Chelatococcus sp. YT9: one gene and its partner. The protein of the gene in region 1 binds, or shares a complex with, the protein of each later gene. Links are inferred from orthologs where the notes say so. Each region holds a gene or a part of one and is shown on either strand. Other genes may lie near its edges. The genes, in order: pnp and KIO76_RS19235.

Evidence for each region.
Region 2: the proteins of pnp (region 1) and KIO76_RS19235 are in contact, whole or in part, in a cryo-EM structure (PDB 9QH0), measured with the Escherichia coli proteins. The link is inferred for Chelatococcus sp. YT9 from one-to-one orthologs.

The regions. Positions count from the first base shown.
Region 1 is NZ_JAHBRW010000001.1:1,636,226-1,639,473, reverse strand. The notes cover bases 51-2,986. They hold pnp (polyribonucleotide nucleotidyltransferase), read left to right. Parts: upstream 51-412; coding sequence 413-2,560; downstream 2,561-2,986. Other genes in these bases: cysK (cysteine synthase A), read right to left, coding at 2,825-2,986. Also shown: more of cysK, read right to left, coding at 2,987-3,248. UniProt on the Escherichia coli protein: Involved in mRNA degradation. Catalyzes the phosphorolysis of single-stranded polyribonucleotides processively in the 3'- to 5'-direction. Also involved, along with RNase II, in tRNA processing.
Region 2 is NZ_JAHBRW010000001.1:4,171,499-4,175,259, forward strand. The notes cover bases 239-3,687. They hold KIO76_RS19235 (Rne/Rng family ribonuclease), read left to right. Parts: upstream 239-550; coding sequence 551-3,487; downstream 3,488-3,687. Other genes in these bases: KIO76_RS19240 (MDR family MFS transporter), read right to left, coding at 3,603-3,687. In the rest of the region: more of KIO76_RS19240, read right to left, coding at 3,688-3,761. UniProt on the Escherichia coli protein: Endoribonuclease that plays a central role in RNA processing and decay. Required for the maturation of 5S and 16S rRNAs and the majority of tRNAs. Also involved in the degradation of most mRNAs.

The DNA of each region.
Region 1 (3,248 bases):
GAAACAAGAGCAGGCCATGTCGGCCTGCCTGATAGCCGGCTGGTTGGATCGCGCGGCTCGTGGCCAGTGACAAGGGTTAGCGGACCCGCAGTCGCGGCTATCATTCGAATCGCAGCATGGTGCTGCAATAGGCGCGTATCGTGAAATCGGCAGATCGGCCGTGTTTTGCGCTACGTCCTGGGCGGACAGCAAGGGTTGACCGCCCTTCATGAGGGACATGCGGGCTCGTCCAGCAGCTTCCCTTACACAGGTTGCTTGAACGGCCAGGCGTGTTACGTGAACGGCCGGGCCAGACGACCATGGCAGGATCGCCGGATGCTCATCAAGGATCGAGCCTCTCGCCGTCTTGCTCATGGCGTCGCCTCAAGCGGCTTCCGGCCTTCGGGCCCGAAAGACCATGAGAGATAAACCCATGTTCGATATTCAACGTGAAGAGATAAATTGGGGCGGCACTACGCTGACCCTTGAGACGGGCCGCATCGCCCGTCAGGCCGATGGCGCGGTTCTGGCGACCTACGGTGAAACGACGGTTCTCGCTACGGTTGTGGCGGCCAAGGAGCCGAAGCCCGGCGTCGATTTCATGCCGCTCACCGTGAACTACCAGGAAAAGGCCTATGCCGCTGGCCGCATTCCCGGTGGCTATTTCAAGCGCGAAGGACGCCCCTCCGAGAAGGAGACGCTGGTCTCCCGTCTGATCGACCGCCCGATTCGTCCGCTCTTCCTCGACGGCTGGCGCAATGACACCCAGGTCATCGTCACCGTGCTCACCCACGACCTGGAAAACGATCCCGACATCGTGTCGATGGTCGCGGCTTCCGCAGCGCTGACCCTTTCCGGCGTGCCCTTCACCGGCCCGGTCGGCGCGGCGCGTGTCGGCTATGTCAAGGGCGAGTACAAGCTCAACCCGGCTGTCACCGAGAAGGAAGCTTCCGACCTCGATCTCGTCGTTGCCGGCACGGCTGACGCCGTGTTGATGGTGGAATCGGAAGCCAAGGAGCTTTCGGAAGAGGTGATGCTCGGCGCCGTGATGTTCGGTCACAACGCCTTCCAGCCGGTGATCGAGGCCATCATCCGCCTTGCCGAAAAGGCCGCCAAGGAGCCGCGTGACATCGTCACCCCGGATGTCTCGGAGATCGAGAAGGCGGTTCTCGAGATCGCCGAGGCGGATCTGCGCGCCGCCTATCAGATCGTCGACAAGCAGAGCCGCTACGCAGCGGTCGATGCCGCAAAGGCCAAGGTCGTTGCGGCACTTCTTCCCGAGGAAGGCGAGGCGCGCTTTCCGGCCGAGCAGGTCAAGTCCGTCTTCAAGGAAGTCCAGGCCAAGATCGTGCGCTGGAACATCCTCGACACCGGCACTCGCATCGACGGCCGCGACGTGAAGACCGTTCGCCCGATCGTCTCGGAAGTCGGCCTCCTGCCGCGCACCCACGGCTCGGCCCTCTTCACCCGTGGTGAGACGCAGGCTCTCGTGGTCGCGACGTTGGGCACAGGTGATGACGAGCAGTTCGTCGACTCGCTGGAAGGCACCTACAAGGAAACCTTCCTGCTCCACTACAACTTCCCGCCCTACTCTGTCGGCGAGACGGGCCGCATCGGATCGCCCGGCCGGCGCGAAATCGGCCACGGCAAGCTCGCATGGCGCGCGGTTCACCCCATGCTGCCGCCGCACCATGAGTTTCCTTACACTCTGCGCGTGGTTTCCGAGATCACCGAGTCCAACGGCTCGTCCTCGATGGCGACCGTCTGCGGCACTTCGCTGTCGCTGATGGACGCGGGCGTGCCGCTGCGCCGGCCCGTGGCTGGCATCGCCATGGGCTTGATCCTCGAAGGTGAGCGCTACGCGGTGCTGTCCGACATCCTGGGCGATGAGGACCATCTCGGCGACATGGACTTCAAGGTGGCCGGTACCGACCAGGGCATCACCGCTCTGCAGATGGACATCAAGATCGCCGGCATCACCGAGGAAATCATGAAGGTCGCCCTCGACCAGGCCAAGGGCGGTCGTCTGCACATCCTCGGCGAGATGGGCAAAGCGCTGACCTCGGCTCGCGCCGAGCTCGGTGAATATGCCCCGCGCATCGAGACCATCAAGATCCCGCAGGACAAGATCCGCGAGGTCATCGGGTCGGGTGGCAAGGTCATCCGCGAGATCGTCGAGAAGACGGGCGCCAAGATCGACATCGGCGACGATGGCACCGTCAAGGTCGCCTCTTCGGATGGAAAGTCCATCACCGCCGCGATCAACTGGATCAAGGGCATCGCCGCCGAGCCTGAGCTGAACGCGATCTATGAGGGCACCGTGGTGAAGACCACGGATTTCGGCGCCTTCGTGAACTTTTTCGGCTCTCGCGATGGTCTCGTCCACATCTCCCAACTGGCTCCGCAGCGCGTTCAGAAGGTGACGGACGTCGTCAAGGAAGGCCAGAAGGTCAAGGTCAAGCTCCTCGGCTTCGACGAGCGCGGCAAGGTCCGCCTCTCCATGAAGGCTGTGGACCAGGAGACAGGCGAGGATCTGGAGGCCAAGCAGAAGGCCGAACAGAAGGAAGGTACCGCCGAGTAAGGCGCGACCTCCGTTCACTGGAACGAAAAAGGCCGGCTTTCGCCGGCCTTTTTTATTGCGGTCTTCAGCAATCGCGCAGATCGATCCGAGTCCGTGTGCAACAAATCGCCGGGTACGGGAATCACTCCGGCAAGGCGCACCCACGCAATTCACTGCGGTGGATAAACCACGAACGGCATCGTCTCTGGGTCCCGGGCTCGGCCTTGAGGTCGCCCGGGATGACACAGAAAAATTGCCCTCAGTGACGTAAAAACCGCGGCCTTCTCACAGGCCTTCGAACAAGGCCGTCGAAAGATAGCGCTCGGCGAAATCGGGGACGATGAGGACGATGGTTTTGCCCGCCGATTCCGGCCGGGCCGCAACTTCAAGGGCTGCCGCCAGTGCAGCGCCGGCTGAAATTCCCACCGGGATGCCTTCAGTGCGGGCAAGCAGGCGTGACGTGTCGAAAGCTGTCTGATTACCGACAGTTACGACCTCGTCGATCACGGAACGGTCCAGCACCTCCGGTACGAAGCCCGCGCCGATGCCCTGGATCTTGTGCGGGCCGGGCTGACCACCCGACAGGACGGGAGAATCCTCCGGCTCAACGGCGACGATATGAAGAGAAGGCTTGCGCGGCTTCAACACCTGCCCGATGCCGGTAATCGTGCCGCCGGTGCCGACACCCGAGACGACGATGTCGACCTCG
Region 2 (3,761 bases), 2.5 Mb from region 1 along the record:
CTATGCGTCTGTAATGAAATCATGTCTCCGTTTCGGTGTACGCGCGGCGCCTTCAAGGACCAGCGCGGCGGCAGCCAGACAAGCAAGACGGCTGGGCCCCCCACGGCCTGCGCCTGCCAGTCGGGCACCTCGGTACGGAACTGAAATAATGGCTGCGGTGCATCCGTGGCCTCTCGCGGAAACCGGCCACGGCGTTCGCGGGCTTCATGAGTTAAAGGCTTGGAGGATATGGGCAGCTCACCGGATCGGGCACGCCTCGCAGCAACGCTGGCCGTCACAGACACGGCGGCGGAGTTTGCGCATCCGTCCGTGTTTTCCGCCTGCCGTCCCCGCCCGGCCCGTTGTGCATCCCATCTTTCACTTCCATCTGGCGCCGGCCTCCCCCGGCGCGTCAGCGTGCTTTCGCGTGTCCCCGCCTCTCCGGCGGGTTGGACTGGCAGATTGTTCCCGATTGGCAGACCGTCGCTCCACAGCGGCGCCATGGCCTTCAGCATCAAGACGTCCAGGCCCATGACTCTCCGCGCGACAGCCGCCCATACGAGAGTTAACAATGGCCAACAAAATGCTTATCGATGCGGCCCACCCGGAAGAGACCCGGGTGGTCGTGGTTCGCGGAAACAAGGTTGAGGAGTTCGATTTCGAGTCTGCCAACCGTCGGCAACTGCGTGGGAACATCTATCTCGCCAAGGTCACGCGTGTGGAGCCTTCGCTCCAGGCGGCCTTCATCGAGTATGGCGGAAACCGGCACGGCTTTCTCGCATTCAGCGAGATCCACCCCGATTACTACCAGATACCGGTCGCCGACCGACAGGCCCTGATCGAGGAAGAAGCGCAAGCGGAGCGGGACGCGGAGCGGGACGAAGAGCGGGCCGCCAGCCGCCGCAATGGGCGCGGACGTGAGCGTCGCCGCAACGACGACGAAACAGTGAGTGGCGCCGCGACCGCCGCGGCGGAGAACAGCGAGGAAGCGACAGTCAGCGATGACGAAGCCGAGGCGCCCGCCACGTCGGCTGCCGATGCCGAGGCGAACGGCGACCAGCAGGAAGGCGAGCGCGCTGTTTCCGAAGCTGCGGAAGAAACCTCCGCCGTCACCTCCGATGAGGATGGCGACAATGACGGCGACGACGCCGCGCATGAGGATAACATCGTCGAACAGGTTGGCGGATCGGCGGATGCCTCCGAGGAACTGCCGGATCGTCGCCAGCGTCCGCTGCGCCGCCAGTACAAGATTCAGGAGGTGATCAAGCGTCGCCAGGTGCTGCTGGTCCAAGTGGTGAAGGAGGAGCGCGGTAACAAAGGCGCTGCGCTGACCACCTATCTGTCGCTCGCCGGCCGCTATTCCGTGCTCATGCCCAACACCGCCCGCGGCGGTGGCATTTCGCGCAAGATCACCAACGCTGCCGATCGCAAGCGTCTGAAGGAAATGGCGCAGGAACTCGAGGTTCCCGATGGAATGGGGATCATCCTGCGCACGGCCGGCGCCCTGCGCACCAAGGCCGAGATCAAGCGCGACTTCGAGTATCTTCTGCGTCTATGGGAAAGCGTGCGCGAGCTGACGCTGAAGTCAACCGCCCCGGCCCTTGTCTATGAGGAAGGTTCGCTGATCAAGCGGGCCATCCGTGACCTCTACAACAAGGACATCGACGAAGTTCACGTGTCCGGCGAGGAGGGCTACCGGGAGGCGAAGGAGTTCATGCGCATGCTCATGCCGAGCCATGCGAGGGCGGTCCAGCCTTACCGTGAAAACCTTCCCATCTTCGTCCGTAACGGTGTCGAGTCCCAGCTCGATGCGATGTTCTCGAATCAGGTGACGCTGAAGTCCGGCGGCTACATCGTTATCAACCCGACCGAAGCGCTCGTCTCGATTGACGTGAATTCCGGGCGCTCGACCCGCGAGCACAATATCGAGGACACCGCGCTCAAGACCAATCTCGAGGCAGCCGAGGAAATTTCCCGCCAGCTGCGTCTGCGCGATCTGGCCGGGCTTATCGTCATCGACTTCATCGACATGGAGGAAAAGCGCAACAATCGCGCGGTCGAGAAGAAGCTGAAGGATTGTCTGAAGGACGATCGCGCGCGCATCCAGGTCGGCCGCATTTCGGCCTTCGGCCTCATGGAAATGTCACGTCAGCGCATCCGCACGGGCGTGCTGGAGAGCTCCTCCGTCCCCTGCCCCCATTGTGCGGGATCCGGCTTCGTGCGTGCGACGCCCTCGATCGCGCTCCACATCCTCCGGTCGGTCGAGGAGACGTTGCTGAAGAGCGCCACGCATAACGTCACGATCAAGACACCTGCGACAGTCGCCCTCTATATCCTCAACCAGAAGCGCGGCCATCTGCGTGATCTGGAGATGCGCTTCGGCGTGACGATCACCGTCGTCGCCGACGAGAGCTTCGTCGGTGCCACGCATTTCGCGCTCGAGCGCGGCGAGCTCGCAGTCAAGCCCGAACCCTCCATGTTCCCGGCTCGCGTGCAGGTTGACACCATCATTCCCGAAGAGGAGGAGGACGAGCCGGTCTCCGAGACCGAGGAAGAGGGCGAAGCCTCCGAGGACGAGGACAAGCCGGTCACGGCGGTTCAGGGCGATTCCGCCGGCCGTCACCACGACGGCCAGCGTCGCGAAGCTGAAGGCGGCAACGGCGACGAAGGCGGCCGCCGCCGCCGCCGCCGGCGCCGTCGGCGCGGTGGTCGCGGTGGGGACAATCGCGGTGAGCTCGCCAACGGCTTCCAGGCTACAGCAGCCGGCCATGAATCGTCCGAAGATGACGACGACGCAGATGGCGTTTCCGAAATGGCCGCGGATGAGGCCACGGACGTTCAGGGCGAAGTGCCGGCCGTCGCGCGCTCCGATGACGGCACGCCCGTCACTGACGATGTCCCGCCGCCTGCCGAACCCATGGTAGATGCTGCACCGGATGCGCCGGTGACCTCCGCAGGCGAAGAAGCAGAAGCCGTTGCGGAACCCCTGGCTCCCGAGCCTGCCGCCAAGCCAAAGCGTCGCCGCTCCACAAGGGCTGCGAAAGCCGAGACCACGGCTGCTCCGGCCGAAAGCGCGGCGGAAGAGGCAGCACCTACGGCCCCAGCCGAGACTACGGCGAAGCCGAAGCCCCGGCGCCGTAAGGCGTCAGCAACAAAGGAAACCTCCATGGCGCAGGAGGATGCCGCGCCCAGTCAGGCGGCCGCGTCTGGTGACGAGGTGGTTCCCGAGCTTCCTGCCGCCGAAGCGGATGCGGCTCCCGCGAAGAGGAAGGCAGCCCGCGCGCCTCGCAAGGCCGGAGCGACGGCCCGGGCAAAGACCTCGAAGGCCAAGGCCGAGGTGAGCGCCGATACCCCGGACGCTCCCGCCACCGAACCGCCCCCTCCGGCGGACGCAGCGGCCGCGCAAGCGCCCGAGGCTGAGCCGAGCCGGGCTTCCGAGCCTGCCCAGAATCGGCCCAAGCGGACGGGCTGGTGGTCGCGCGCGAAGGCCACCATCTCGGGCAATTAGGCCGCTTCGGCAGACCCACGCGAAGTCATTCGGCAACGCGTCCGGTTCAGCAAAACATAATAAAAAGGGCGGTTTGACCGCCCTTTTTTTATTTCCCGCTTGATACTTCGGGGCGCTACTCCATGGCCGCGGGTGGCGCCTCGCCGATCGTGCTGCGCAACGGGCGCTCCTCCATGCGGATCAGGGCGTACAGGGCGATGCCGAACCAGATCGCGGCCGCGATGAAAACCCACCGGAATGTCGGCGCGAAATCCATCGTGCTCGCGGAGAAGGC